2 regions of the Streptomyces sp. NPDC048671 genome follow, and region 2 is predicted to be linked to the other one. Evidence: predicted binding sites of a transcription regulator. Region 2 holds the regulator's gene; the other holds the start of a gene.
The links. The regulator HspR, encoded in region 2, represses chaperone genes until heat shock. The targets are predictions, from matches to a motif close to TTGAGNNNNNNNNNCTCAA.
Positions count from the first base shown of each region.

Region 1: lon (endopeptidase La) is a predicted target of HspR. The motif match lies at 12,121-12,139, and genes of this name have one in related genera.

Region 1 is NZ_JBVJHB010000007.1:59,746-74,527, reverse strand. It holds gene ACZ6S6_RS15670 (styrene monooxygenase/indole monooxygenase family protein) at 1-1,086, opposite strand, end outside; gene ACZ6S6_RS15665 (GTP-binding protein) at 1,113-1,763, opposite strand; gene ACZ6S6_RS15660 (DUF742 domain-containing protein) at 1,744-2,160, opposite strand; gene ACZ6S6_RS15655 (roadblock/LC7 domain-containing protein) at 2,157-2,636, opposite strand; gene ACZ6S6_RS15650 (sensor histidine kinase) at 2,633-5,794, opposite strand; gene ACZ6S6_RS15645 (protein phosphatase 2C domain-containing protein) at 6,158-6,940, shown strand; gene ACZ6S6_RS15640 (MarR family winged helix-turn-helix transcriptional regulator) at 6,965-7,462, opposite strand; gene ACZ6S6_RS15635 (lysozyme) at 7,687-8,541, shown strand; gene ACZ6S6_RS15630 (polysaccharide deacetylase family protein) at 8,841-9,521, shown strand; gene lon (endopeptidase La) at 9,672-12,098, opposite strand; gene ACZ6S6_RS15620 (spermidine synthase family protein) at 12,598-13,290, shown strand; gene ACZ6S6_RS15615 (response regulator transcription factor) at 13,526-14,263, shown strand; gene ACZ6S6_RS15610 (HAMP domain-containing sensor histidine kinase) at 14,260-14,782, shown strand, end outside.
Region 2 is NZ_JBVJHB010000018.1:3,883-18,664, forward strand. It holds gene dnaK (molecular chaperone DnaK) at 1-1,642, shown strand, start outside; gene grpE (nucleotide exchange factor GrpE) at 1,639-2,301, shown strand; gene dnaJ (molecular chaperone DnaJ) at 2,434-3,630, shown strand; gene ACZ6S6_RS31205 (heat shock protein transcriptional repressor HspR) at 3,632-4,078, shown strand; gene ACZ6S6_RS31210 (helix-turn-helix transcriptional regulator) at 4,144-5,175, opposite strand; gene ACZ6S6_RS31215 (helix-turn-helix transcriptional regulator) at 5,361-6,335, opposite strand; gene ACZ6S6_RS31220 (hypothetical protein) at 6,500-6,820, shown strand; gene ACZ6S6_RS31225 (Rieske (2Fe-2S) protein) at 6,817-7,137, shown strand; gene ACZ6S6_RS31230 (pyridoxamine 5'-phosphate oxidase family protein) at 7,235-7,639, opposite strand; gene clpB (ATP-dependent chaperone ClpB) at 7,854-10,448, shown strand; gene ACZ6S6_RS31240 (YbjN domain-containing protein) at 10,598-11,158, shown strand; gene ACZ6S6_RS31245 (prevent-host-death family protein) at 11,273-11,758, shown strand; gene ACZ6S6_RS31250 (hypothetical protein) at 11,755-12,105, shown strand; gene ACZ6S6_RS31255 (pyridoxal phosphate-dependent aminotransferase) at 12,184-13,368, opposite strand; gene ACZ6S6_RS31260 (DUF2617 family protein) at 14,190-14,711, shown strand.

The sequences.
Region 1 (14,782 bases), on a different contig from region 2:
CTCCGGCGGGGCGCCGAGCATGGCGTTCGTCCACCTCGTGACGTGCTGGGCGGTGTCCCAGTAGCGGTCGAACGTGGACTGCATCCACGCCGCGTCGAACTCACCGTCGCCGTGCTCGATGATCGAGTCCAGGTAGGCGTTCGCGCACTTGGAGGCCGAGTTGGAACCCTGTCCGGTGACCGGGTCGTTGGCGACGACCACGTCCGCGACGCCGAGCACCAGGCCGCCGCCGGGCAGCCGGCCGATCGGCTTGCGGACGGTCGGGGCGTAACGGCCCGCCAGGGTGCCGTTGGCATCGGTCAGTTCGACCTTCGTGGCGCGTGCGTACTCCCACGGGGTGAACCGCTCCAGGAGCTCCAGCGTCTTGGCGAGGTGCTCCGAGGGGTCCTTGATGCCCTGGAAGGCGTCGATCGGTCCGCCCGGAACACCTTCCCAGAACAGGATGTCGGCGCGGCCGGACGTGGTCAGGGTCGGCATCACGAACAGCTCGCCGACGCCCGGGACCAGGTTGCAGCGGACCGCGTCGAACTCGGGGTGCTCGGGGCGCGGGCCCATGCCGTGGACGTACGCGACGGCCAGGGCGCGCTGCGGGGCGTCGAACGGCGAACGGGAGGCGTCCCGGCCGAACATGGAGACCAGCTCGCCCTTGCCCGCCGAGACCATCACCAGGTCGTACGTGCGGGAGAAGTAGTCCAGGTCCGAGACGGCCGCGCCGTGGATGACGAGCTGTCCGCCGCGCTGGGCGAAGGTGTCCATCCAGCCGGCCATCTTCACGCGCTGGTCCACGGACTGGGCGAAGCCGTCCAGCTTGCCGACCCAGTCGACGGCGCGCGAGGAGTCCGGCGCGGCGACCGAGACGCCGAGGCCCTCGATGCGCGGGGCCTGGGACTCCCAGAAGTTGAGCTGGTAGTCCCGCTCGTACTGGAGCGCGGTGTGGAACATGCACTGGGTCGACATGACCCGGCCCGAACGGATCTCGTCGGCGGTGCGGTTGGACATCAGGGTGACTTCGTACCCTCTGGACTGCAGTCCCAGAGCGAGCTGGAGCCCGGACTGACCGGCTCCGACTATGAGTATCTTCCGCATCGCGGTTCTCCGTTGTGTGTGACGGCCTAGTATGGGGATGCGTCGAGAGCGTGGCCCACCAGGGCCAACAGCGCCTCGACGACGGCGATCCTGTTACGCGCGTCCATGATCACAACAGGCACGTGCGGAGGTACGGTCAGGGCCTCCCTGACGTCCTCGGCCTCGAACCCCGGCGTTCCCTCGAAGTGGTTGACGGCCACGATGTACGGCAGTCCGCAGCTCTCGAAGTAGTCGAGGGCCGGGAAGCAGTCGTCGAGCCGGCGGGTGTCGGCCATCACGACCGCGCCGATCGCGCCGCGCACCAGGTCGTCCCACATGAACCAGAAGCGCTGCTGACCCGGCGTGCCGAAGACGTACAGCACGAGGTCGTCGTCGAGGGTGAGACGGCCGAAGTCCATGGCGACGGTCGTGGTGACCTTGTCCGGCGTCGCGCTGAGGTCGTCGGTCTCCTCGCTGGCCTGGGTCATCATCGCTTCGGTCTTCAGCGGGGTGATCTCGGAGACCGAGCCCACGAAGGTCGTCTTGCCCACGCCGAAGCCGCCCGCGACCACTATCTTCGTGGCGATCGGGGCCCTGGTGTGGTCCAGCTGCCAGGCCTGGAGCCCTTCGTCGGCCTGGTTCGCGGGCCCCGGCTGACGCGGGGCGAAGAGCGTCGGCTCAGAGACGGCGGAGTCCATTGAGAACCCTTTCGAGCAGTGCGCGGTCGGGCTGGCCGGTGCCGTGCCCGGTCCCGTACACGCGGATCTTTCCCTGGTCGGCCAAGTCGCTGAGCAGCACCCGGACCACGCCGAGCGGCATCTTCAGCAGTGCGGAGATCTCCGCGACGGTACGCATCCGGCGGCAGATCTCGACGATGGCCTGGAGCTCCGGCATGACGCGCGAGGCGAGGTTGCCGTTGGTCAGTTCGCGACGCTCGTCGGGTGCTTCGAGCGCGGCCACGAACGTCTCGACGAGCAGGACGTGGCCGAACCGGGTGCGACCACCGGTGAGCGAGTACGGGCGGACCCGTGCGGGCCGTTTCTCCGCCCCCCGGACGGGGAGCCTGCGGGCGGGTTCGGCGGCGGCTGGGGTCACTGGGCGCTCTCCATCGATTTGCGCAGCTCACTGCGGAGTTCGGGGGTGAGTACGTGGCCGGCGCGGCCGACGAAGAGCGCCATGTGGTAGGCGACGACGCTCATGTCACAGTCGGGGGTGGCGTGCACACCGAGGAGTGAGCCGTCACTGATCGACATGACGAAGACGCTGCCGTCCTCCATGGCGACCATGGTCTGCTTGACGCCGCCGCCCTCCATCAGCTTCGCGGCGCCGATGGTGAGGCTGCCGATACCGGAGACGATGGTCGCCAGGTCGGCGCTGGAGCCTCGGGGGCCCTCTTTCCGGGCCTCCGCCGGGGCACTCTGGTGGCCGGGATCGGAGGAGAGGAGCATCAGGCCGTCGGACGAGACGACGGTGACCGAGTGAACCCCTGGCACCTCCTCCACCAGATTGCTGAGCAACCACTGAAGGTTCCGGGCCTCGGTGCTCAGCCCGAATGTGCTGGGCGCAGTCAACTGCGTGCCTCCTCGACTGTGTCCCCCGTCTCATCGGTTCGACCGTCGGTACGGCCGGCCGCCTCAGTGTGGCCTGTACGGGCGGTGCGGTCGGCCGGAACGGCGGACTCCGGCGTGGCGGCAGATTCGGCGATCTCCGCCTCGACATCCCTGCGGCCGTCCTTCGCGCCCTGGTGGAAGCCGCCCAGCCGGCGGCGCAGCGCGTCCTTGTCCACGCCGCCCTTGCGGTCGGCCGCGGGGGCCGCGGTGGGCGTGACGACCTTGGGGGTGCGCTTGGGCAGCCCCTTGTCGGTGATCCTCTCGGGCTCCGGGTGGCGCGGGCCGGGCACGGCGCCGGCCACGGAGGTGGTGACGGGGGCGGGGGCCGGGGTCGGCGTGGTGGGTGCCGGGGCGGTGGGTGCCGGGGTGGTGGGTGCCGGGGCGGTGGGTGCCGGGGCGGTGGGTGCCGGGGCGGTGGGTGCCGGGGCGGTGGGTGCCGGGGTGCCCCCCGGCTGCGGGCCCTCGTCGGCGGCGCGCTCGTGGCGGTCGGGGCCGATGGCGTACGGGCCGGAGGCGAGCGTGGGCTCGGGGTCGTCCCCGAAGGCGGGGGCGTGGATGTCCTCGGGTGCGTCGTCGAACTCGGGCACCCGGGGCAGCCTGACCTGCATCGTGATCTCGGACTCGGACTCCGGGGGCTGCTCGGCGCGGGAGGGCTGTTCCTGGCGGGCGGGCTGCTCGGGCGCGGCCTCCGGCTCGGGTGCCGGTTCGGGTGCCGGTTCGGGTGCCGGTTCGGGTGCGGGTGCCGGTTCCGGTTCCGGTTCCGGTGCGAGTGCGGCGGGGGGTGCGTGGTCGGGGACGGTCCGGGGACGGCTCTCGGCGGAGCGCGCGTCGGCGGCCCCGGACTCGGCGATCGTCCGCTCGGCCGCCGCGATCGTCTGCTCGGCCGCCGCGATCAGCGGGTCGCCGGACAGCGCCGGGGTGCGGCTCGGCAGTGCGTTGGAGTTGGCCTCGGCGACCGATCCCGGCAGATTCAGGGCGGGTACATCGCCGTGTGCGGTGACCGGCGGCGGGGTGGCGGCCGGCGGCCCCTTCGGCAGCAGGGCCTTGGGCAGTACGACAACCGCGGTCACCCCGCTGCCCTTCTGCTCGCACAGCTGGACCCGTACGGCGTGGCGCGCGGCCAGCAGCGACGTCACCTGGAGGCCGAGACCTGCCCCGTCCGCGTTCTGTTCGCCCGCCTCGAAGAGCGACGGGTCGCCCAGCCGGGTGTTCAGCTCGCCCATCCGCACGGACGACATGCCGATGCCCTCGTCCTGCACGGAGAGCATCACCTCGCCGGTCTCCAGCAGCCAGCCGGAGAGCTCGACACGGGAGTCGGGCGGCGAGAAGGAGGTTGCGTTCTCCAGGAGTTCGGCGACGAGGTGGCTGAGGTCGTCGGCGGCGAATCCGGCGATCTGGGCGTGCGGCGGCAGGGACTGGATGGTGACCCGCTCGTACCGCTCGATCTCGCTGACCGCCGCGCGCAGGACGTCGACCAGCGGAATCGGACCCGGGTGCCCGTGCCCGTGCTCGGCGCCCGCGAGGACGAGCATGTTCTCGCCGTGACGGCGCATGACCGTGGCCATGTGGTCGAGCTTGAAGAGGGTGGCGAGCCGGTCCGGGTCCTGCTCGCGGTCCTCCAGCGACTCGATGACCCCGAGCTGGCGCTCGACGAGGCCGAGGTTGCGCAGCGAGAGGTTGACGAAGGTGTGGTGGACGGTGTTCTTCAGCTTCTCCAGCTGGGCCGTCAGATCGGCCGTGTGGACCTGGAGTTCGGCACGCTGGACGGTGAGTGCCTCGCGGCCGGCGATCAGCTCGGCGCGCTCGCTCTCCAGGCTGTCGAACCGTCCGTTGAACTCGTGGAGCAGTCCGTACAGCCGGCCGTGCAGGGTGTTGATGGACCGTACGACCTGGGCGAACTCGTCGTTGCGGCCGGTGTAGCGGACCGGTTCGGCGGTGTCGGGTTCCGCGGCGAGACGGGCGGCGCCGATCCGCAGCACGGCGAGCGGCTGGGTGAGGGTGCGGGCCACGGCGGTGGACACGCCGACGGCGATCAGCAGACAGCCGCCGAGCAGCGCGATCCGCAGTTCGAGCGCGGTGACGTCGTCGTCGCGCAGCTGTTCGAGCCGGTGGACCTGCGCGGTGCCGAGCGCGGACTCGACGCTCCGCATCCGGTCGATCCGGGCGGAGAGCGCCGCCCCGGTCTTCTTGCTGTCGGCCTTCTGGTCGGAGTCGGAGAGCTCGGGGCGGTCGGTGAGCTCGGCGAGGTACTTCTCCGCGCTGTTGACCTCGGGGCCGGTGACGGTGGAGGCGAGCTTGTCGCGGGCGGCGGCCCCGGCCGCCTGGTCGAAGTCGGCGAGCGAGGAGAGCTCGCCGACCCGGGACTGCTGGGCGGCGGCGCTCAGCTCGTCACGGGTGCGGTCGTCCTTGGTGTCGCCCTCGTCCTGGACCTGGACGGGCAGCCCGGTGAACGGGTCGGTCTGCGTCACCGGCTCCTTGCGGGGCACGGCGAGCGCGGCGAGCAGCAGCCCCCGGGTGGCCGAGGCGTGCTCGGTGGCCTGCCCGAGGGCGAGCGGGGCGCGGCCGGAGCCGGCGGCGCGCGGCGGGGTCTTCTCCGCGAGTTCGTCGGCGAGGCCGTGGAGCTTGGCGATGACCTCGGAGTACGACTGATGGGCCTCCAGCGCGGAGCCCTTGCCGCTGACGGCGTCGCGGCGCAGCGAGGGGATGGTGGAGAGGTCGCGGCGCAGGACGTCCGGGGCCGCGTCCCCGATCTCGTCCACCTGCTGGTCGACGCGGGCACTCCGGCTCCCGGTGGCGCCGGTCCCGCCGGGCTTTCCCTGCCGGCCGGCCGCGATGTACGCGGTGACCTCGTCGCGCTCGTCCGCGAGGGAGTGCGCCAGCGCGATGGCCTGCTGGTTCAGCTCCGCGAGGGTGACCAGCCGCTGTGAGTCGGTCAGATCGGAGGAGGCACTGAGGGCTGCCGGGGCCCCCGCGGCTATGACGGTGATCCCGACGACCGCGACTCCCGCGACCAGCCGACTGCGTACGCGCACGCGGCGCCCGCCTTCAGCCGGCGCCGAAGGCGCCACCTCGGAACCGCTGTTCTTGCCGCCCTTGCTCCGAGGCCGCTTCTTCTGCACCGGTGCTCGCAATCTTGACTCGTCCGCCCTTGAAGCAGAGGTGACGCACGGCCACTTGAAGGAGCGCCCCGACCCCTGGTACGGCTTCTGACCATTCCAGTGCTTTTGAGAGGGGGGCGCACATCAACCGCTCCGCCACTCGAAGGAGTGAACAACACTCCCGAGTTGACGAACAAGTCTCCCCGCGGGGCCCCGACGGCACACCTGGACGCCTGGCTGGAACTTCCGGGCAGGCTTTGGCAGGATGCCCGCCCGCACACCTGACGGAGTGATTACTTCCGCTCCAGCCGCCCTTCTGACCTGCTGGTACGGGGCGACCCCGCCCCGTGCAGGCCTCGTGAAGGCGTCGTGCAGACTGGCCGCATGCGTATGGAGCTCGCCACCGCCGCCGGCATCCCCGGCCGCTCGAACGAGGACTGGGCCGCCGCCGCCCTGCCCGCTTCCGGCCAGGGCGGGGGGCTGGTGCTGCTCGACGGGGTCACCCCGCCGCCGGGGGACGACGGTTGTGTGCACTCGGTCCCGTGGTTCACCGCACGGCTGGGCGGCGCCCTGGTCGAACTGTCGGGTTCACGACGGGATCTGACCCTGCGGGAGATCCTGGCCGAGTCCATCCGGCGCACCGCCGACACGCACCGTTCCCTGTGTGACCTTTCTCACGTACGCACACCGCAGGCAACCGTCGTCCTGGTGCGTTGGGACGGAACCGAGATCGAACACCTGATCCTGTCCGATTCCGTCCTGCTTCTCGAATCGCCCGACGGGACCGTCCGCGCCCTGCTGGACGACCGGCTCGACCGGCTGCCGCCGGGCTCGCTCGCCTCCGAGGAGATCGCCGACGGGTTCCGGAACAAGGAGGGCGGCTTCTTCACCGCCGCCGCCGATCCGGCCGTGGCGCACCGGGCGGTGACGGGGCGCACGCCCCGCGCCGAGGTGCGGGCCGTGGCCGCGATGACGGACGGCGCGAGCCGCTGGACGGAGATGTTCGGCGAGGGCGACTGGACGGCCTGCCTCGGGGTCCTGCGCAAGGAGGGCCCGCAGGGACTGATCGACCGGGTCCGGGCCCTGGAGGACGCGGACACGGACCGCACGCGGCTGCGGCGGGGCAAGACGCACGACGACGCGACGGCGCTCTACGCGGAGCTGTGAGGCCCGCCCGGGGGTGCGCCGCCGTCAGTCCTCCGCACGGGCGTTCAAGTGGTGCAGCAGCCGGGCCAGTTCCGCCACCTCGGCCCGGTCCCAGTCCGCGAGCTTGCGCACGTACCGGTCCCGGCGTGCGTCACGGACGTGCCGGAAGCGGTCGAGACCCTCGTCGGTGAGATGGACGAGGAAGGCCCGCCCATCGGCTGGATCGGGCTCGCGCGCCACCAGTCCGAGACCTTCCAGGGCGCGCAGTTGACGGCTCATGGTGGCCTTGCCGACCCCGAAGTACGAGGCGAGGTCGGTGGCCCGCTGCCGGCCGGCCGACTCCAGGCGTACGAAGAGTCCGTAGGCGGCCGCCTCCAGCTCCGGGTGCACCTCGCGCGCCATTTCGCCGGAATTGGCCCGAGCGCGGCGCAGGAAGACCGCCAACTCCAGCTCCAGGGCAAGGAATTCGTGGTCCACACCACTCCCCCCGGCTGCGCCGGGTTCACTCCCGCTTTCGCTCCCGTGCACGTCAACACCCCTCATGAGCTTTCCTGCCGCTGAAAGTTTCTTTCACCGCTGGTCATCGCCGCAGCTCCGTCAGTATTTCGCAGGAGTAGACCAACGGCACCGCCCAGGCCCTCTTCCGCAGTGCGGGTCTACGTGCGTAGCGTCATGCATGGCATGTTCACACCATGTCGTTCCATCAGGGGTGGGTTCGCCGGTCCCTGAGTCAGCAGATCCCCCCACTGAAGCCTCGGAGGCACGCAATGCCCGTGCACAGATCCGGCTCCAAAACAGTCCGCCGCTCGCGCCTCGCAGCCGCGGGAACTCTGCTCGCAGCACTCTCCCTCCTCATAGCCCTGCCCGGCGCCGCCGGCGCCACGGGCAACCCGGCCACCGGGAATCCCACGAAGCCCGCCCGGGGTTCCGCCACCATGGGCATGGGCGTCGCCGCCCACGACGGCCGGGGCGCACTGCCGGTCGGCACCCGCGCCGTCCAGACCGAGGGCGTGGACGTCAGCGGTCACCAGAACGCCGTGAACTGGGCGGCCCTCTGGGGCAGTGGCGTCAAGTGGGCCTACGTCAAGGCCACGGAGGGCACGTACTACACCAACGAGGACTTCGCCCAGCAGTACAACGGTTCGTACAACGTCGGGATGATCCGCGGCTCGTACCACTTCGCCACCCCGGACACGACGAGCGGTGCCGTCCAGGCCAACTACTTCGTCGACCACGGCGGCGGCTGGTCCAAGGACGGCAAGACGCTGCCGGGCGCGCTCGACATCGAGTGGAATCCGTACGGCGACCAGTGCTTCGGCAAGTCCCCGGCCGCGATGGTCTCCTGGATACGCGACTTCGTGAACACCTACAAGGCGCGCACCGGACGCGACGCGGTCATCTACACCGCGACGAGCTGGTGGCAGACCTGCACGGGCAACAACGCGGGCTTCGGCACCACCAACCCGCTCTGGGTGGCCCGCTACGACAGCACGGTCGGCGCGCTCCCGGCCGGCTGGGGCTTCTACACGATGTGGCAGTACACCTCGACCGGCCCCACGGTCGGCGACCACAGTCACTTCAACGGCGCCCTCGACCGCGTACAGGCGCTGGCCAACGGCTGAGCCGCCGCGCCGGAAGCCGCCCGGCACGCCGTTCCAGCAGGAGAGCCCGGTGACGCACCCCGTCGCCGGGTTCTTCCCGTTCCGCACCCCTGACCAGGCGTCAAGCCTTCGGGAGAGTCGGGCACCCCCTCTATACACCGCATGTATACGTGATGTGTATAGTCCTCCCGGACGCACGCCGTGTGCGCCGTTCAGCCACGAGGGAGTGACCCGCCTTGCCCAGTAGGACGAAGTCGATCGGTGCGGGGTTGGCCGTCGCCCTTGTGACAGCCCTCACCCTGACGCTCAGCGGCTGCTCGATGGAGACCACCGCCCCCGGCTCCGCCCGCGCCGACGCCGGCTCGGACTCCAAGGGGTCGTTCGGCCCGGTGGACTGCCGCAAGGCCAAGTGCATAGCCCTGACGTTCGACGCGGGCCCGGCCGAGGACACGCCGCACCTGCTGGACATCCTCAAGGAGGAGAAGGTCCACGCGACCTTCTTCCTGCTGGGCAAGAACCATGTGAAGAAGCACCCCGACACCGTCCGCCGGATCGAGGCCGAGGGGCACGAGGTGGCCAACCACACCTGGTCGCACGAGATCCTGACGGACAAGAAGCCCGCGCAGATACGCGCCGAGCTGGAGAAGACGCAGGACGCGATAGCGGCGATCACCGGCAAGAAGCCGCGGCTGATGCGCCCGCCGCAGGGCCGCACCGACGACACCGTCTCCGGGATAAGCAAGGATCTGGGGCTCTCCCAGATCCTGTGGAGCGCCACCGCCAAGGACTACTCGACGACGGACTCCGCGCTGATCAAGAAGCGGATTCTGGACCAGGCGAGCAAGGACGGCATCATCCTGCTGCACGACATCTACAAGGGCTCGGTACCCGCGGTGCCCGGCATCATCGACGAGCTGAAGAAGCGCGGCTACACCTTCGTGACGGTGCCCCAGCTGATGGCGCCCGCCGAGCCGGTCCCGGGCACGATCTACCGCCCCTGAGCGGCCCCCTGGGCGGGCCCCGGAGGGCGATCCACCGACCCGAGCCGCCCCGCGTCCGGGTACGCGAAACGGCCCGCTCCCCCGTCGCCGGGGAGGCGGACCGTCCGTACCGGCCGTGCCCGTGGTGCCACGCCCGTCACTGCGTGACGCCTACGCGGCGGCCGGGATCCTCCGCTCCGCCCTGGCCAGGGCCGGGGCGAGGGCGATGTCCAGCACCTGGCGGACGTCGGTGACCGGGTGGACGTCCAGCTTCTCCAGCACCTCGGCCGGGACGTCGTCCAGGTCGGCCTCGTTGCGCTGGGGGATCACCACGGTGGTAATGCCCGCGCGGTGGGCGGCCAGCAGCTTCTGCTTCAGGCCGCCGATCGGCAGCACCCGTCCGGTCAGTGACACCTCACCGGTCATCGCCACATCCGTACGGACCTGCCGTCCGGAGAGCAGCGAGGCCAGCGCGGTCGTCAGGGTGATGCCCGCGCTCGGGCCGTCCTTGGGGACCGCGCCCGCCGGGAAGTGAATGTGCACGCCCCGGTCCTTCAGGTCCGCGACCGGCAGTTCCAGCTCCGCGCCGTGCGACCGCAGGAAGCTCAGCGCGATCTGGGCGGACTCCTTCATGACGTCGCCGAGCTGGCCGGTGAGGGTCAGTCCGGACGCCCCGGTCTCCGGGTCCGCGAGCGACGCCTCCACGAAGAGCACGTCTCCGCCTGCTCCGGTCACCGCGAGCCCGGTGGCCACTCCCGGCACCGCGGTGCGGCGCTCCGCCGGGTCCTGGGCGGCCTCGGGGACGTGGTGGGGCCGCCCGATGAGGCCGCGCAGGTCCTCGTCGGTCACCGTGAACGGCAGCTCCCGGTCGCCCAGTTCGTGCTGGGCCGCGACCTTGCGCAGCAGCCGGGCCACGGCGCGCTCCAGGTTCCGTACGCCGGCCTCGCGGGTGTACTCGCCGGCCAGCTTCCGCAGCGCGGACTCGTCGAGGGTGACCTCGTCCTTCTCCAGGCCGGCCCGCTCCAGCTGGCGCGGGAGCAGGTGGTCGCGGGCGATGACGACCTTCTCGTCCTCGGTGTAGCCGTCGAGCCTGACCAGCTCCATCCGGTCGAGGAGGGCCTCCGGGATCGCTTCCAGGACGTTGGCGGTGGCCAGGAAGACGACGTCGCTGAGGTCGAGTTCGACCTCCAGGTAGTGGTCACGGAAGGTGTGGTTCTGGGCCGGGTCGAGCACTTCGAGGAGCGCCGCGGCCGGGTCGCCCCGGAAGTCGGAGCCGACCTTGTCGATCTCGTCGAGCAGGACGACCGGGTTCATCGAACCGGCCTCCTTGATGGCGCGGACGATGCGCCCCGGAAGCGCGCCGACGTAGGTGCGCCGGTGGCCGCGGATCTCGGCCTCGTCCCGGACACCGCCGAGCGCGACCCGGACGAACTCGCGGCCCATGGCGTGCGCGACGGACTCCCCGAGCGAGGTCTTGCCCACGCCGGGCGGTCCGACCAGGGCCAGCACCGCGCCGCCGCGCCGCCCGCCGACGACGCCCAGACCGCGGTCCGCGCGCCGCTTGCGCACCGCGAGGTACTCGGTGATGCGCTCCTTCACGTCCTGGAGGCCCGCGTGCTCGGCGTCCAGGATCTCCTGGGCGCCGCGGATGTCGTAGGCGTCCTCGGTCCGCTCGGTCCACGGCAGTTCGAGGACGGTGTCGAGCCAGGTCCTGATCCAGGAGCCCTCGGGGCTCTGGTCGGAGGAGCGCTCCAGCTTGTCGACCTCCTTGAGCGCGGCCTCGCGCACGTTCCCGGGAAGGTCGGCGGCCTCGACGCGGGCCCGGTAGTCGTCGGACTCGTCGCCGGAAGCGGAGTCACCGTTGAGTTCGGAGAGCTCCTTGCGTACGGCGTCGAGCTGGCGCCGCAGCAGGAACTCGCGCTGCTGCTTGTCGACGCCCTCCTGGACGTCCTTGGCGATGGACTCGGCGACGTCCTGTTCGGCGAGGTGTTCACCGAGCCACTGGATGGCGAGCTTCAGCCGGGCGACCGCGTCGACGGTCTCCAGCAGCCGCACCTTCTGGGCGACGGTGAGGAAAGGGGAGTATCCGGAGTTGTCGGCGAGCGTGGAGATGTCCTCGATCTGCTGGACCCGGTCCACGACCTGCCAGGCGCCGCGCTGCTTCAGCCAGCTGGTGGCGAGCGCCTTGTACTCCTTGGCCAGCTCGGCGGCGGCTCCGGGAAGGGGATCGGGGACGGTGGAGTCGACCCGCGTCCCTTCCACCCAGAGCGCCGCGCCGGGCCCACTGGTCCCGGCGCCCACGCGCACCCGCCCCCGGCCGCGGATGAGCGCGCCGGGGTCTCCGTCGGAGAGCCGTCCGACCTGCTCCACGGTGCCGATGACACCGATCCCGGTATAGGTGCCGTCGATGCGCGGAACGAGCAGCACCTCGGGCTTGCCGCCGCCCTCGCGGGCCGCGGCCTGGGCGGACTCCACCGCGGCGCGTACGTCGTTGTCGGACAGGTCCAGAGGCACCACCATCCCGGGCAGCACGACCTCGTCGTCGAGCGGCAGCACAGGCAGGGTGAGCGGTGTGACCGCATTGGACTCAGTAGCCATGATCTCCCCTTCGGCAGTCAAGTTGAGCTATGAAGACTCAATGCTTCTGAGCCGCTCAATGTTCCCCGGGGCGTGTTCGCTGTGAGCGATCAGGTGGCGGCCACCGCTGAGCCTGCCTCTGCCTGCCCCGTGTCCAACGCCGTACGGGGTCCGGGTAGTCCCCCCTCCTTCATGACGTTCGCCGCGCCGCCACGGGCACGCTGAGGCCCCGGGCTTGCTCAGGCCCCGCGCACCGATGCCCGAACAGCATTGCCCGCGGGCTGCCCGCGGGCAGGGCAGCGTGCCCGCATGAGCGGTGACCGGGGACTGGAGCGGGACGGCACGATCGCGCGGGAGGGCCCTCCCCCTGACCGGGCCCGCGCCCGGTCCGTCCCCGAAAGGGGCGGACCGCTGCCCGTTCGGGCAATCCGCTGGCCCGGACGCGGCGCGGCGGGCCAGGATGGCCGGGACACCGACCGGCGGTGACCCAGCCGTCGACCAACCACCGGAGACCCGCGCCATGCACCACACCGACGGCCCCGACGCCCTCGCCCCCGTCACCCTTGACCGCCGGGAGGGACCGTACGGAGAGGTAGTCCTGCGCCGGCGGGGCGACGACTTCGAGATCATCGCCAACGGGTGCTTCCTGATGGACACCTCGGACGGGCGCTCCGAGCGGCTGCTGATCGACGCCGCGCTCGCCGCGCTGCCCGCCGGGCGGCCGGCCCCGGCGGTGCTGATCGGCGGGCTCGGGGTCGGGTTCTCGCTCGCGCGGGCCGCCGCCGAGCCGCGCTGGGGGCGGATCGCGGTGGTGGAGCGGGAGCGGGCCATCGTGGACTGGCACCTGGGCGGACCGCTGGCCGGGATCTCGGCGGTGGCGCTCGCCGATCCGCGGACCGCGGTCCTGACGACGGATCTCGTCGCCCACCTCCGTACGACTACGGAACGTTACGACGCGCTGTGTCTGGACATCGACAACGGGCCGGACTGGACGGTCACCGAGGACAACGCGAACCTCTACTCCCCCGCCGGTCTCGCCGACTGCCACCAGCGGCTCACACCCGGCGGAGTGCTCGCGGTGTGGTCCGCGCAGCCGTCCGAGAAGTTCGAAGAAGCCCTGCGCGATGCCGGATTCCATGGGGTTCGAACCGAAGAAGTAGGCGTTGCCCGAGGTGTGCCCGACGTGGTCCATCTCGCAATTCGTGCGGCCTGAGATCCCCCCGCCGGGTATGCGGGCCCCTGGGACGCCCGGGGGCCAAGCGCCACAAGAGCGACACTCCGCCTCCTCCGCGCGGTCAACGCGCTCCCGCGCCCTTGCACCCTGCGTAGCCGGGAGCCGCCCGCTGCCTTTACGCTGCTGACCGATGACGGGATCTCCCGCGAAATTCACAAGCGATAACCGTGCGTCCGGGGGAATGTCCCCCGTGAGAACGGGCAGGGGCGGGGCGATGGAACAGACACACACCACCCACAACGGTGTCGCGGCCACCCCTGGCGCGCAGCGCCGGGTACTGGTGGTCGAGGACGACGCGACGATCGTCGATGCCATTTCCGCCCGGCTGCGGGCCGAGGGTTTCCTGGTGCAGACCGCGCTCGACGGCCCCGCGGCCGTGGACGCGGCCGAGGCCTGGCAGCCGGACCTGATGGTGCTCGACATCATGCTTCCCGGTTTCGACGGGCTGGAGGTCTGCCGCCGGGTGCAGGCCCAGCGCCCGGTGCCGGTGCTGATGCTGACCGCCAGGGACGACGAGACCGACATGCTCGTCGGCCTCGGGGTCGGTGCCGACGACTACATGACCAAGCCGTTCTCCATGCGTGAGCTGGCGGCCCGGGTGCACGTCCTGCTGCGCCGGGTCGAGCGGGCCGCGCTGGCCGCCGTGACGCCGCGCAGCGGCATACTGCGCCTCGGCGAGCTGGAGATCGACCACGCACAGCGCCGGGTGCGGGTGCGGGCGGACGACGTCCATCTGACGCCGACCGAGTTCGACCTGCTGGTCTGCCTGGCCAACACGCCGCGCGCGGTGCTCTCCCGGGAACAGCTGCTGGCCGAGGTCTGGGACTGGGCGGACGCCTCGGGCACCCGGACCGTCGACAGTCACATCAAGGCGCTGCGCCGGAAGATCGGCGCGGAGCGGATCCGTACCGTGCACGGCGTCGGTTACGCCCTGGAGACTCCGGCGCCATGACCGCGCCCGGACCGGGGCTGCGGCCGTTCTCGATCAAGGCCAAGCTGGGCACGCTCGTCGTGGTCTCGGTGTTCATCACGACCGGACTGCTGATGGTGGCCCTGCGCACCCGTACCGAACTCCGGTTCATCACGGTGTTCTCGGTCATCGCGACCCTGCTGATCACCCAGTTCGTGGCGCACGGTCTGACCGCGCCGCTGGACGAGATGAGGGCCGTGGCCCGGTCGATCTCGCACGGCGACTACACCAGACGGGTGAGCGGCGCCGACCGGCGTGACGAGCTGGGCGACCTGGCGCAGACGATCAACCTGATGGCCGATGACCTGGAGGCCGTGGACCGGCACCGCAAGGAGCTGGTGGCCAATGTCTCACACGAGCTGCGCACCCCCATCGCGGCGCTGAGAGCCGTACTGGAGAACGTCGTGGACGGGGTGTCCTCGGCCGACCCCGAGACGATGCGCACGGCCCTCAAGCAGACCGAGCGGCTCGGCAGGCTGGTGGAAACGCTCCTTGACCTGT
Region 2 (14,782 bases):
GGGCACTGACTGGAAGATCGACCTGGACGGCAAGAGCTTCAACCCGCAGCAGATGAGCGCCTTCATCCTGCAGAAGCTGAAGCGTGACGCCGAGTCGTACCTGGGCGAGAAGGTCACCGACGCGGTGATCACCGTCCCGGCGTACTTCAACGACTCCGAGCGTCAGGCGACGAAGGAGGCCGGCGAGATCGCGGGCCTGAACGTCCTGCGTATCGTCAACGAGCCGACGGCCGCCGCGCTGGCGTACGGGCTCGACAAGGACGACCAGACGATCCTCGTCTTCGACCTCGGTGGCGGCACCTTCGACGTGTCCCTCCTGGAGATCGGTGACGGCGTCGTCGAGGTGAAGGCCACCAACGGTGACAACCAGCTCGGTGGTGACGACTGGGACCAGCGCGTCGTCGACTACCTGGTGAAGCAGTTCGCCAACGGGCACGGCGTGGACCTGTCCAAGGACAAGATGGCTCTCCAGCGTCTCCGCGAGGCCGCGGAGAAGGCGAAGATCGAGCTGTCGTCCTCGACGGAGACCACGATCAACCTGCCGTACATCACGGCGTCGGCCGAGGGCCCGCTGCACCTGGACGAGAAGCTCACGCGCTCACAGTTCCAGCAGCTCACCGCTGACCTCCTGGACCGCTGCAAGACCCCGTTCCACAACGTCATCAAGGACGCGGGCATCCAGCTCTCCGAGATCGACCACGTCGTTCTCGTCGGTGGCTCGACCCGTATGCCGGCCGTCGCCGAGCTCGTCAAGGAGCTCACGGGCGGCCAGGAAGCCAACAAGAGCGTGAACCCGGACGAGGTCGTCGCCATCGGCGCCTCGCTCCAGGCCGGTGTCCTCAAGGGCGAGGTCAAGGACGTCCTGCTGCTCGATGTCACCCCGCTGTCTCTCGGTATCGAGACCAAGGGCGGCATCATGACGAAGCTCATCGAGCGCAACACCACGATCCCGACCAAGCGCTCCGAGATCTTCACGACGGCCGAGGACAACCAGCCGTCCGTGCAGATCCAGGTCTACCAGGGTGAGCGCGAGATCGCGGCGTACAACAAGAAGCTCGGAATGTTCGAGCTGACCGGTCTGCCGCCGGCCCCGCGTGGCGTGCCGCAGATCGAGGTCGCCTTCGACATCGACGCCAACGGCATCATGCACGTCGCTGCCAAGGACCTCGGCACCGGCAAGGAGCAGAAGATGACCGTCACCGGTGGCTCCTCGCTGCCGAAGGACGAGGTCAACCGGATGCGCGAAGAGGCCGAGCAGTACGCGGACGAGGACCACCGCCGCCGCGAGGCCGCCGAGTCGCGCAACCAGGGCGAGCAGCTCGTCTACCAGACGGAGAAGTTCCTCAAGGACAACGAGGACAAGGTCCCCGGCGACGTGAAGACGGAGGTGGAGGCCGCGCTCACCGAGCTGAAGGAGAAGCTCAAGGGCGAGGACACCGCCGAGATCCGTACCGCCACCGAGAAGGTCGCGGCCGTCTCCCAGAAGCTGGGCCAGGCGATGTATGCCAACGCCCAGGCCGAGGGCGGCCCGCAGGGTGACGCGCAGCCGGGTGCCGAGCAGGCCCAGGGCGACGGTCAGGACGATGTGGTCGACGCCGAGATCGTCGACGACGAGAAGGACACCAAGGGCGGTGCGGCGTGACCGAGGAGACCCCGGGCTTCGAGGAGAAGCCCGACGTCCCCTCCGGCGCCACCTCTGAAGACGCCGGGACGGAGGCCGACACCCCCTCTTCGGAGGAGGCGGCGGCCCCCGCCGGGGACGACGCGAACCAGACAGCCGGTCTGACGGCACAGCTGGACCAGGTCCGCACCGCGCTCTCCGAGCGCACGGCAGACCTCCAGCGGCTCCAGGCCGAATACCAGAACTACCGCCGCCGCGTGGAGCGGGACCGGGTCACGGTCAAGGAGATCGCGGTCGCGGGTCTCCTGTCCGAGATCCTGCCCGTGCTCGACGACGTCGGCCGGGCCCGGGAACACGGCGAGCTCGTGGGCGGGTTCAAGTCGGTGGCCGAATCGCTGGAGACGGTCGTCGCCAAGCTCGGCCTCCAGCAGTTCGGCAAGGAGGGCGAGCCCTTCGACCCGACGATCCACGAGGCCCTGATGCACTCGTACGCGCCGGACGTCACCGAGACGACCTGCGTGGCGATCCTGCAGCCGGGGTACCGGATCGGCGAGCGCACCATCCGTCCCGCACGGGTGGCGGTGGCCGAACCCCAGCCGGGGGCGACGCCCGCGGCCGCGAAGGACGCGAAAGAAGAGCAGGCAGCCGACGAGGAGAGCGGTGGCGGCGAGGAGGTCTGACATTCTGTCCGACCACTTGGCGGCACACCGCCCGGCCCGCAGGGCCTTCGGTCCGGATCAGGCGGGGCTCCATGAGCCCGGCGGGATCCAGACCGAAGGCCCTGGGCCGGTCGTCCGGAAGGAGGGACGTCGATGAGTACGAAGGACTTCGTCGAGAAGGACTACTACAAGGTTCTCGGCGTCCCGAAGGACGCCACGGACGCCGAGATCAAGAAGGCGTACCGGAAGCTCGCCCGCGAGTTCCACCCGGACGCCAACAAGGGTGACAACAAGGCGGAGGAGCGCTTCAAGGAGATCTCCGAGGCCAACGACGTCCTCGGTGACACCAAGAAGCGCAAGGAGTACGACGAGGCCCGCGCCCTCTTCGGCAACGGCGGCTTCCGCCCCGGACCCGGCAGCGGTGGCGGCAACTTCAACTTCGACCTGGGGGACCTCTTCGGAGGCGCCCCGGGCGGTGGCCAGGGCGGCGGAGCCGGCGGCTTCGGCGGCGGCGGTGGCGGCGGCCTGGGCGATGTCTTCGGCGGCCTCTTCAACCGGGGCGGCGGCACCGGCACCCGGGTGCAGCCGCGCCGCGGCCAGGACATCGAGTCCGAGGTGACGCTCAGCTTCACCGAGGCGGTCGACGGGGCCACGGTCCCGCTGCGGATGTCCAGCCAGGCGCCCTGCAAGGCGTGCTCCGGCACCGGCGACAAGAACGGCACCCCCAGGGTCTGCCCGACCTGCGTCGGCACCGGCCAGGTCTCCCGCGGCACCGGTGGCGGGTTCTCGCTCACCGACCCCTGCGTGGACTGCAAGGGCCGGGGCCTCATCGCCCAGGACCCCTGCGACGTCTGCAAGGGCAGCGGCCGGGCGAAGTCGTCCCGCACCATGCAGGTCAGGATTCCCGCGGGCGTCTCCAACGGGCAGCGGATCCGGCTGCGCGGCAAGGGCGGCCCCGGAGAGCGCGGCGGACCGGCCGGCGACCTCTACGTCGTCGTCCACGTCGACGCCCACCCGGTCTTCGGCCGCAAGGGCGACAACCTCACGGTCACCGTGCCCGTCACCTTCACGGAGGCGGCGCTCGGCGGCGAGGTGAAGGTGCCCACGCTCGGCGGACCGCCGGTCACCCTGAAGCTTCCGGCCGGCACGCCCAACGGGCGCACCATGCGCGCCCGCGGCAAGGGCGCGGTCCGCAAGGACGGCAGCCGCGGCGACCTGCTGGTCACCGTGGAGGTGGTGGTTCCCAAGGACCTGGGCACGGACGCCCGGGACGCCCTGGAGGCCTATCGCAAGGCGACCGCGGACCAGGACCCGCGGACGGAGCTGTTCCAGGCAGCGAAGGGAGCTTGAGATGGACGGCCGCCGGCGTAATCCGTACGAACTGACCGAGGAATCCCCGGTGTACGTGATCTCGATCGCGGCCCAGCTCTCGGGCCTGCATCCCCAGACGCTGCGCCAGTACGACCGCCTCGGCCTGGTCTCGCCCGACCGCACGGCCGGGCGCGGCAGGCGCTACTCGGCCCGTGACATCGAGCTGCTGCGCACCGTGCAGCAACTGTCGCAGGACGAGGGCATCAACCTCGCCGGTATCAAGCGCATCATCGAGCTGGAGAACCAGGTCGCCGCCCTCCAGCAGCGCGTCGCCGAGCTCTCGGCGGCCGTGGACGGGGCTGCGGCGACGTTGCAGCAGCGCGAGGCGCAGGTGCACGCCTCGTACCGGCGCGATCTGGTGCCGTACCAGGATGTGCAGCACACCAGCGCGCTGGTGGTCTGGCGGCCCAAGCGGCCCAAGGAGTAGTGCCTCGGCGCTCCCCGAGGTCCGTCGTCACTTCCGGGGCCCGTCGTCACTCCCGAGGTCCGTCGTCACTCCCCGAGACCCGTCGTCCCGCTCGCGCGGGGCGGCGGGTCTTCGCGTTGTCCCGGCCGGGGCGCCGTGATGCCGGAGCTGACGAGCAGGGCGCCGAGCTGGGTGCGGCTGGTGGCGTTGAGCGTGTGCATGAGCTTGGAGACGTGGGCGCGGCAGGTGCGGACGCTGACGCCGAGCTTTCCGGCCACGACCTGGTCGGTGTGGCCCTCGACCAGGAGGCGGGCGACGCTGAGCTGGACGGCGGTGACCGAGGCGCTGGCCGGGGCGGCCGGCAGCGGATCGGTGAGCGGGGTGGCCTGCGCCCAGAGGACTTCGTACATCTGGATCAGATAGCGGACCAGCGCGGGGTGGCGGATCTCCAGCGCGACGTCGCGCGCCGCGTTGGCGGGGATGAAGGCCACGGTCTGGTCGAAGATGAGCAGCCGCTCGACCGTCTGCTCCAGCGTGCGGATCTGGATGAGGCCCGGCGGCATCTGGTTCAGATAGGCCTTGAAGGTCTGGTTGTAGCGGACGGGGTGCTGGTAGATGTGCCGGAGCGGGGTGCCCCGCTCCAGGGTGAGCCGGGCCCGCGACAGGGCCCTCTGGAGCTGGTCGGGCGGCCGTGTGCTGCCCGGTTGCAGCGTCCGGATCTCCTCCGTGGCGCTCTCCGTCGCGTTCTGGACGGTGGCGTCGATCAGGGGCATGCCTTCGAGGACGGTGATGGCGAGGTTGGGGTCCGCACTGGCCACGGTGGCCAGCGGTGCCAGCGAGTCGGCCAGCGCGGCCGAGAGGCTGATGCGTTCGTGGATCTCCCGGACGACGGGCCGCAGCAGATGGGCCAGGGCGGCGGACGGCGGCACGGGACGCACCCAGGCGTCGTCCTGCGGGTCGGGGTGGACCAGCGCCAACTCGGTGAGGCAGGGAGCCGGTTCGATGGCGGCCCGGGGTACCCGTCCCGCGCTCAGCGCCTCGGTGTAGATCCTGACCGCCGTGTCGCACAGCGAACGGTCCGCGTGCGCGTGCACCGTTGTGTCCTCATCCCTGCCCATTCGTGTCCCCCCACTTTTGGCAGTGCAGCAAGATGACGGTGGTGGCAGCGTAGTTCGCGGGCCACTGTGGGTGTGGTCGGGGGAGCCGGGAACTCCCCCGGCCGATCGGGGTCGTGGCCATGTCTCTCCAAGGCCGCGTGGCCATGTCTCCGGCCCGGGGTGGGGGCCTCTGGGGTGCCGGCCGGTCAGGAGTCCTGATCGAGGATTCCCGACTGGGCGATCAGGTAACCGAGCTGGGCGCGGCTCGTGCTTCCCAGCACGGCGGACAGCTTGGCGACATGGGCGCGACAGGTGCGGACGTTCATGCCGAGCCGGCGGGCTATCGCCTCGTCGACGTGCCCCTCGATCAGCAGCGTGGCGATGGCACGCTGGACGCCTGTGATGCCGTCCCGGGCCGGGTCGTACGGGGCCGCTTCGTCCAGCGGGACGGCACGGCGCCAGAGTTGTTCGAAGACCTTCGTCAGATAGGCGACCAGTGCGGGGTGTCGTAGCTCCAGGGCGACGGGCAGGTCGTCCTGGACCGGGATGAAGGCTACGGTGTCGTCGCAGATGATGAGGCGCTCGATGAGCTCCTCGAGAGTGCGGATCTCCATCCGGGCGCCCGCCATGAGGTCGACGTAGGCGAACGTGCGCTGGCTGTGGCGGACCGTGTGCTGGTAGAGGGTGCGGACGCTGATGCCGGAATCTATGAGAGGTTTGCTGCGGATCAGGGCCTCACCGAGGACCTCCTCGCTGCGTCTGCCTCCGGGCTGGACGGTCAGCACTTCTGTCCGGCTCTTCGCGATGGCCAGGTCGAGCGCTCCGTTGATCCGGTCGATGCCTTCCAGCACCGTGATCGCATGCGTGGGCGCGGGGCTCTGGGCGCTGATGGCCAGGAACGGTTCGAAGGCTTCCGCCAGCTCGACGGACGTCCGCCTGCGATCCTGGATCTCGCGTTCCAGCGGGTAGAGGCGCTGCGCCAGCGCAGCCGAAGGCGGAACCGGACGAAGCCACGACGCGTCATCCGGATCGGGCAGCAGAAGACCGAATTTGACGAGGCAGGGCGCGGACCTGACCTCGGCGCGGGCGAGGCGGCCCACGCTGAGCGCCGCCGCATACAGCCTGACGCCCTCGGTGCACAGGTTCGTGACCGCATGAGTATGTGTCGGTTTCGTGTCCATTATAGGTAAAACTCCACCCCCCAGGGTCCTGAACATTCAGGAACATGATGCATCGCTCCTGTGGCATTGACGCGTCCGAATGAGCCATCGTCTCTTGAAGAGCGGGGGAGAGGATCCATCAAGTGAGGACGAAGCCGACTATGTACAAGAGAATGCTTCGGTCAGTGCTTGGCACTGCGTTCGCGGCTGCTGCACTGCTGCTCGTGGCGCATGGCTCTACTCTGGACGTCGGATGGGGCAATGCGCAGGCAAGCGCTGCCGTCGACCATTACCAGGGCGATGTCGGCTGGGGCTACGTATCGCCCGCAGCCGCCGGTGACCTCCACCAGTCCGATGTCGGCTGGGGCAACGTACAGCCCGCAGCCGCCGGTGACCTCCACCAGTCCGACGTGGGCTGGGGCAACGTACAGCCCGCAGCCGCCGGTGACCTGCACCAGTCCGACGTGGGCTGGGGGAATTCCGTGGAGAACAGGGCGGACTTGTGACCACTCCACCGGACGACCGGACCTTCCGCCGTGAGATGGCGACCGCCTACCGCTCAGGGTGGCATTTCATCGACCTCGTCACGGCACTCCCCCACCGTGGTGATTCGTTGATGGTCACTCTGTTCGGCGACCCGGTCGTCGTCGCCCGTGAGGACGACGGGGAAGTCCGCGCCTACCGGTGCCTCCGCAAGCCGCGCGGAGCACCGCAGCCCGTGCGCTGCGCTATTCGGTACGACATGATTTTTGTGAACCTCGCACAGCGTGACCACCAGCTGTTCGAACCTGAAGCCATCTCCGCCACCCCCCGCAGTGCCTGAGCGATCCCCCGTCGTTCCACGTCGCTCAGACACTCCCCCACACAACGGCGTCACCGTGACCTGAACACGGTGGCGCCGTTGTGCTGTCCGCTTCCGGTCAGCCGCGGCCGAGCGCCCGGTCCAGGGTGATCTCGATGGCGACGCGGTCCGGGTTGGGCTTCGGCGCGCGCCCGTAGCGGGCCGTCTTACGGCGTACCGCGTCGTCGACCCTGTCCTGCTCCGTACGCACCCTGGCGACGCCCTCCAGGGTCGCCCAGCGGCGTCCTTCCGCCTGGCAGACCGCGACCCGTGCGCCGTCCGGGCCCGCGGCCAGGATGTTGGCGACCTTGCGGCTGTTTTTGCCGGTGATGATGCGGGCGAGGCCGGCCTCGGGGTCGTACGTCACGCACACCGGGACCACGTGCGGGGTGCCGTCGGGGCGCAGGGTCGTGAGGGTGCATACATGGGGTTCGCGCCAGAAGGCCAGGTACTCGGGGCCGGGGTCGCGTACGTCGACTGCCATGGGGCCAGGGTAGGCAGCCCCGTACCGCTCTGCGGTGGCGGGCGGGCGGTCCGGCCGGTTCACTCGGACATGAGGTGCGCGGCAGCGCGCAACGGTGCGGAGCGACGCGGGAGTGGACCGTTTTCTGCCTTGAGTGGAATAGACTCAACTTTGTGCACGTTCAGCGTGTCAGAAGTGAGTACGGGCCAGTCGTCGCAAGGAGGAGAGAGCGCACGTGGACGCCGAGCTGACCAACAGGAGCCGGGACGCCATCAACGCGGCCACCAGCAGGGCCGTGAAGGACGGGCACCCCGATCTGACCCCGGGGCATCTGCTGCTTGCGCTGCTCGCGGGCGAGGACAACGAGAACATCGTCGATCTGCTCGCCGCCGTCGAGGCGGACCAGATCGCCGTCCGCGCCGAGACCGAACGGCTGCTGGCCGCCCAGCCCAGCGTGACCGGGTCGACCGTCGCACCGCCGCAGCCCAACCGCGAGCTGCTCGCCGTGATCTCGGACGCGGCGCAGCGGGCGAAGGAGCTCGGCGACGACTACATCTCCACCGAGCACCTGCTGATCGGGGTCGCGGCCAAGGGCGGCCGCGCCGGTGAGATCCTCGACGGCCAGGGGGCCAGTGCGAAGAAGCTGCTGGCCGCGTTCGAGAAGAGCAGGGGAGGGCGCCGGGTGACCACCCCCGACCCGGAGGGCCAGTACAAGGCCCTGGAGAAATTCGGTACGGACTTCACCGCGGCCGCACGCGAGGGCAAGCTCGACCCGGTCATCGGCCGTGACCAGGAGATCCGCCGCGTCGTCCAGGTGCTCTCGCGCCGCACCAAGAACAACCCCGTGCTCATCGGGGAGCCCGGCGTCGGCAAGACGGCCGTCGTCGAAGGGCTCGCCCAGCGCATCGTCAAGGGCGACGTCCCCGAGTCCCTCAAGAACAAGCGGCTCGTCTCGCTGGACCTCGGCGCGATGGTCGCGGGCGCGAAGTACCGCGGCGAGTTCGAGGAGCGGCTGAAGACCGTCCTCTCCGAGATCAAGGAGAGCGGCGGCCAGATCATCACGTTCATCGACGAGCTCCACACCGTCGTCGGCGCCGGCGCGGGCGGCGACTCCGCCATGGACGCGGGCAACATGCTCAAGCCCATGCTGGCCCGCGGCGAGCTGCGGATGGTCGGTGCCACCACGCTCGACGAGTACCGCGAGCGGATCGAGAAGGACCCCGCCCTGGAGCGCCGCTTCCAGCAGGTGCTGGTGGCGGAGCCGTCCGTCGAGGACACCATCGCGATCCTGCGCGGGCTCAAGGGCCGCTACGAGGCCCACCACAAGGTGCAGATCGCGGACTCCTCGCTGGTCGCCGCCGCGACCCTCTCGGACCGCTACATCACCTCGCGCTTCCTTCCCGACAAGGCCATCGACCTCGTCGACGAGGCGGCCTCCAGGCTGCGCATGGAGATCGACTCCTCGCCCGTCGAGATCGACGAACTCCAGCGCGCCGTCGACCGGTTGCACATGGAGGAGCTGGCCCTCAAGAACGAGTCCGACGCCGCCTCCAAGCAGCGGCTGGAGAAACTCCGCCGCGACCTCGCCGACAAGGAGGAGGAGCTGCGCGGCCTCAACGCCCGCTGGGAGAAGGAGAAGCAGGGCCTCAACCGGGTCGGTGAACTGAAGGAACGCCTCGACGAGCTGCGCGGACAGGCCGAACGGGCCCAGCGCGACGGCGACTTCGACAGCGCCTCCAAGCTGCTGTACGGGGAGATCCCGGGCCTGGAACGGGAGCTGGCCGAGGCCGACGAGGCCGAGCAGGAAGCCGCGAAGGAGCCCAAGGAGACCCTGGTCAAGGAGGAGGTCGGCCCGGACGACATCGCCGACGTCGTCGGCGCCTGGACCGGCATTCCGGCCGGACGGCTGCTGGAGGGCGAGACCCAGAAGCTGCTGCGCATGGAGGAGGAGCTGGGCAGGCGCCTCATCGGACAGACCCAGGCCGTGCAGGCCGTCTCGGACGCGGTACGCCGCACCCGGGCCGGAATCGCCGACCCCGACCGGCCCACCGGATCGTTCCTCTTCCTCGGCCCGACCGGCGTCGGCAAGACCGAACTGGCCAAGGCGCTCGCGGACTTCCTCTTCGACGACGAGCGGGCCATGGTCCGTATCGACATGAGCGAGTACAGCGAGAAGCACAGCGTGGCCCGGCTGGTCGGCGCCCCGCCCGGCTACGTCGGCTACGAGGAGGGCGGCCAGCTCACCGAGGCGGTCCGCCGCCGCCCGTACAGCGTCGTCCTGCTGGACGAGGTCGAGAAGGCCCACCCCGAGGTCTTCGACATCCTGCTCCAGGTCCTCGACGACGGCCGGCTCACCGACGGACAGGGCCGGACGGTGGACTTCCGCAACACCATCCTGATCCTGACCTCCAACCTCGGCAGCCAGTACCTGGTCGACCCCCTGACCAAGCCCGAGGAGAAGAAGAAGCAGGTCATGGACGTGGTGCGGGCCTCGTTCAAGCCGGAGTTCCTCAACCGGCTGGACGACCTGGTGGTCTTCTCCGCGCTGTCCGGCGACGAGCTCGCCCATATCGCGGGCCTCCAGATCGACCGCCTCGCCAAGCGGCTGGCCGACCGCCGCCTCACCCTCGACGTCACCCCGGCCGCCCTGGCCTGGCTGGCCGAGGAGGGCAACGACCCGGCGTACGGCGCCCGGCCGCTGCGCCGGCTCATCCAGACGGCGATCGGCGACCGGCTCGCGAAGGAGATCCTCTCGGGCGAGATCACGGACGGCGACACGGTCCGGGTGGACCGGGAAGGCGACGGCCTGGTCGTCGGCGCGGCGTCGTAACGGCGGCGTGTACCCGTAACCGGAACGTGTGGCGGCCCCGGTCCCCACTGGCTGGATATCAGCTTGTGGCGGATCGGGGCCGTTCCCGCTTGCCATGCCCCGCCCGCCATGGGAGAGGATGGCAGCCAACCGCACGAAGGGAAATTACGGTGAGCATCGATCCGTCCTCGATTCCTAACTTCGGGGGCCAGCCCGAACCGCAGGCGGCAGGACCGGAGGGCCCCGTCGTCCCTGACCAGGACCTCGTCAAGCAGCTCCTGGAGCAGATGGAGCTGAAGTACGTCGTCGACGACGAGGGCGACCTCGCGGCGCCGTGGGAAGACTTCCGCACGTACTTCATGTTCCGTGGCGAGGGCGAGCAGCAGGTCTTCTCGGTCCGTACGTTCTACGACCGCCCGCACGACACGGACCAGCGCCCGGTCCTGCTCGACGCGATCGACGACTGGAACCGCCGCACCCTGTGGCCCAAGGTCTACACGCACACGCACGAGCCCGAGGAGGGCGCCGAGGACACCAGTACCTCGGTCCGGCTGATCGGTGAGGCGCAGATGCTCATCGGCACCGGCGTCGCCCTGGAGCACTTCGTCTCCTCGACGGTCAGCTGGGTGCGGGCCTCGATCGAGTTCGACAAGTGGCTGCTGGAGCGCCTCGGCCTGGCCCCGGCCGAGGACAAGGCGGAAGGCGCGGAGCAGGACGCTCCGGAGGCCTGAGCCACCGCACGCGGTGACAGCCCGGCGCGGCGAGCGGATCCCACCGGACCGCTCGCGGCGGCGGGCTTTCTCATGGCTTTTGCAATCAGAACACGATCTGAGTAAGATCTGAGAATGGCTATCGCGCGTCTGGAAGCAGAGACGGAGTCCGTCTCCTTCACCGATCTTTCCCGCAACCCCAAGGGCGTCGCGGCCAGAGCCGCCGCCCTGGGGCGTCTCCGCGTCACACATCGGGACGCGCCCGACATGGTGCTGACGACGGCCGCGCGCGCGGAGCATGCCGAGGAGAACCTGACTACCGCCTCCCGGCTCTTTCTCGCGCTGATGAAGCAGGACGACGGCGCCAAGTCGCTTCTTCTCGCGCTGCCCGAGGTGTTCCCGTGGGTGCGGCATCTCGATGCGGAAGAGGTTCGAGCCTTCACCGTCGAGCTTCTCGAAGCGCTGTCCGACGCCGCCGAACTCGACGCGGGGGAGGCCGTGCACCGCGCACTCACCTCTTGGCGGGCCACGGCCCGTATCAACGCCGATCCCGACCAGCTCAGGGAATCGCTGCGGCCGCTCGATGGCGACAATCTCGGCCCGGTTGAGGTGCTTGGGTGAGCCCGAAGAAGGGGGACCGGGTCAGCGCCCCGCCACTCGACGGATGGAATGTCGTCTTCGGGACGACGGAGGCGGTGACGGGCTGGGAGGAACTGTGCCGGGCGGCGCTGCCGAACGTGCACCGTTGCCTGGACGCACTTCGAAGAGACCCGCTGTCCCGGTCCAACTGGAGTCGTCAGCACCAGCTACGAGGAAGGCATTCCACGAAGGTGTGGAAGGGCTCTGACCTGGAGCAGTGGGAGTACGAGGTCACCAGCGGTGGCCGAGTGCGCTATCTGGTCAGCGCGGAGACCGCGACCGTGATTCTCGTGTACGCCTCTCCGCGGCATCCGAAAGACACCGAGTGAACCGCGGGTCGATTCAGGGCTGGGCCCTACGAGCAGGTCCCAGCCCCAGCACCCGGCAGCGGGTCTTCCTCGCGCCCGTCAGGGCGCCAGCCGCTTGAGCCGGGCCACCGCCTCCGCCAGCACCTCCGTACGCTTGCAGAAGGCGAAGCGGACGAAGGGTGCGCCCTGCTCCCGGTGGTCGTAGAAGACCGCGTTCGGCACGGCCACCACCCCGCACCGCTCCGGCAGCGAGCGGCAGAACGCGAAGCCGTCGCCGCTGCTGTCCAGTGGGCGGATGTCGGTGGTGACGAAGTACGTGCCGGCCGGGCGGTAGACCGTGAAACCGGCCTCGGCGAGTCCGCCGCTCAGCAGGTCCCGCTTGGCCCGCAGATCCGCGCGCAGCGTGTCGAAGTAGCTGTCGGGCAGCCGCAGCGCCTCGGCGACCGCGTACTGGAACGGCCCGGCGGAGACGTACGTCAGGAACTGCTTCGCGGAGCGGACCGCCGTCACCAGCTCGGGGCTCGCGGTGATCCAGCCGACCTTCCAGCCGGTGAACGAGAACGTCTTGCCGGCCGAGCTGATGGTGACCGTCCGCTCGCGCATACCGGGGAACGAGGCGAGCGGCAGGTGCTCGCCCTCGAACACCAGGTGCTCGTAGACCTCGTCGGTGACGACGAGGAGATCGCGCTCGCAGGCCAGTTCGGCGATCGCGGCGAGTTCCTCGCGGGTCAGGACGGTGCCGGTGGGGTTGTGCGGGGTGTTGAGCAGCAGCAGCCGGGTGCGGGGGGTGACGGCGGCGCGCAGCTCGTCGAGGTCCAGCCGGTAGGTGCCGGTCGAGGGCTCGGGGTGCAGGGTGACGGGGACGCGGGAGGCGCCCGCCATGGCGATGCAGGCGGCGTACGAGTCGTAGTACGGCTCCAGTGCGATGACCTCGTCGCCGGGCTCCAGGAGGGCCAGCATCGAGGCCGCGATGGCCTCGGTGGCGCCCGCGGTGACGAGGACCTCGGTGTCGGGGTCGTACGTCAGGGCGTAGCGCCGCTGCTGGTGACCGGTGATCGCGGTGCGCAGCTCGGGGACCCCCGGCCCCGGCGGGTACTGGTTGCCGTGCCCGGCGCGCAGGGCACGGACGGCGGCCTCGCGGACCTCCTCCGGGCCGTCGGTGTCCGGGAACCCCTGGCCGAGGTTGATGGCGCCGGTGCGGACGGCCAGCGCGGACATCTCCGCGAAGATCGTCGTGCCGAACTCGGCGAGGCGGCGGTTGAGCAGCGGTCGTCCCTGTGTCATGACCGCCATCCTGCGCGGAAGCTCTGGAGTTGCTCAAGTCTGCTTTGGCCGAATGGGGGCGGGGGCATCCCTCCTGCACGCAGGAACCGGTGAGAAGCGGGGGACTCGCTTCGGGGGACGGAAGGACGTGAGGTCCGTGAAGGTGGTCATCATCGCGGTGCTCGTGATCGTGGCGGTGGGGGTGCTCGTTTCGTCGATGGCGAGCGCGGGGAGCCGCGGTAAGCCACTGGCCCGGAGCAAGCGCCGGCGCGGTGCGGTCGGCGGCGGTGCGGCCGGTGGCAGCTGGTGGGCGGGCGGTGGCGGGGGCGGCTCGTCGTGCGGCAGCAGCAGCGGCAGTGGTCATTCGGGGGGTCATTCGGGCGGTCACTCCGGTGGTCACTCCTGCGGCGGTGGCCATTCGTGCGGCGGGGGTTCGTCGTGCGGCGGCGGGGGCGGATGCGGCGGAGGCAGCTGACACGGGGCAGCTGGTCCGCCACCGGGCAGGTTCACGACGGCCCGGTGCCGGGAGGGAAGAGGTGTCCGGCGGGAGTCGGGGCGGGGCTTCGGAACCGTCCTAAGTCCCGCCGGACACCTTTTTGTTGGGCCCTGCGGCGAGTCACCGGTGAACAGGTGAACCGGAAGGCCCCCGAGGGGATGGAAACCACGTCAAGTTGGGTAAAAACACTGCGAGTGCGGCTTAGTTCGTGATTCCCTCGGTGGAGAGAACATTCAGCCCTCGGACCCCAGTTGGACCTGATCGGGCGCTTCCCACCTCCCACGTGCATCACGCTCGGGGGCGTCCCCCTGTCCATGTGTCCATGTGTGTTTTGCGGAGCCGACCCATGCTCACGACCCTCCATACGGCCTATTCCGATACCCGTGCCGCCGATCTGGCCTGGGCGCTGGGGCGTGAACCGCTCCCGGCGCTCGCCGTGCTCGATCTCCATCTCGCCGGTGCCCAACTCCAGTTGCGCCTGCTCGGCGCCTCTCATCAGGTCCTCCTGGAGGAGGACCGCGGAAGCTGTTCCGAAACCGTCGCCTGCATGCCGGGCAGCAGCACACCACTCCCTCTCGGTGTCTCCAAGCGGCTCGGGGACTGGGAGTACGAGTTCGCGGCCCGCGTCGAGACGCTCGGCGCGGGCTCGTTCGCGGGGCGCGCGCAGGAGCTCCTGGCGCTCGTCGCCGACCATCCCCACGGCCTGGCCGGGACGTTCCCGGGCAGCCCGCACGCCTTCACCGCCATGCTCGCCCAGCGGACCGAGGGACAGGTGCGGTGGCGTACCTGGCACGCGTACCCGCAGGAGGGGCAGCTCGTGGTGACCCGCACCCGCGTGGGTGTGCGGATGCCGGCGGCTGTGCTGTGACCGGGGCCAACTCCGTTGCGGTTGAGCCACTTACACCCTTGTGGGTGACAAGCGGCGACGTTCCAGTGACG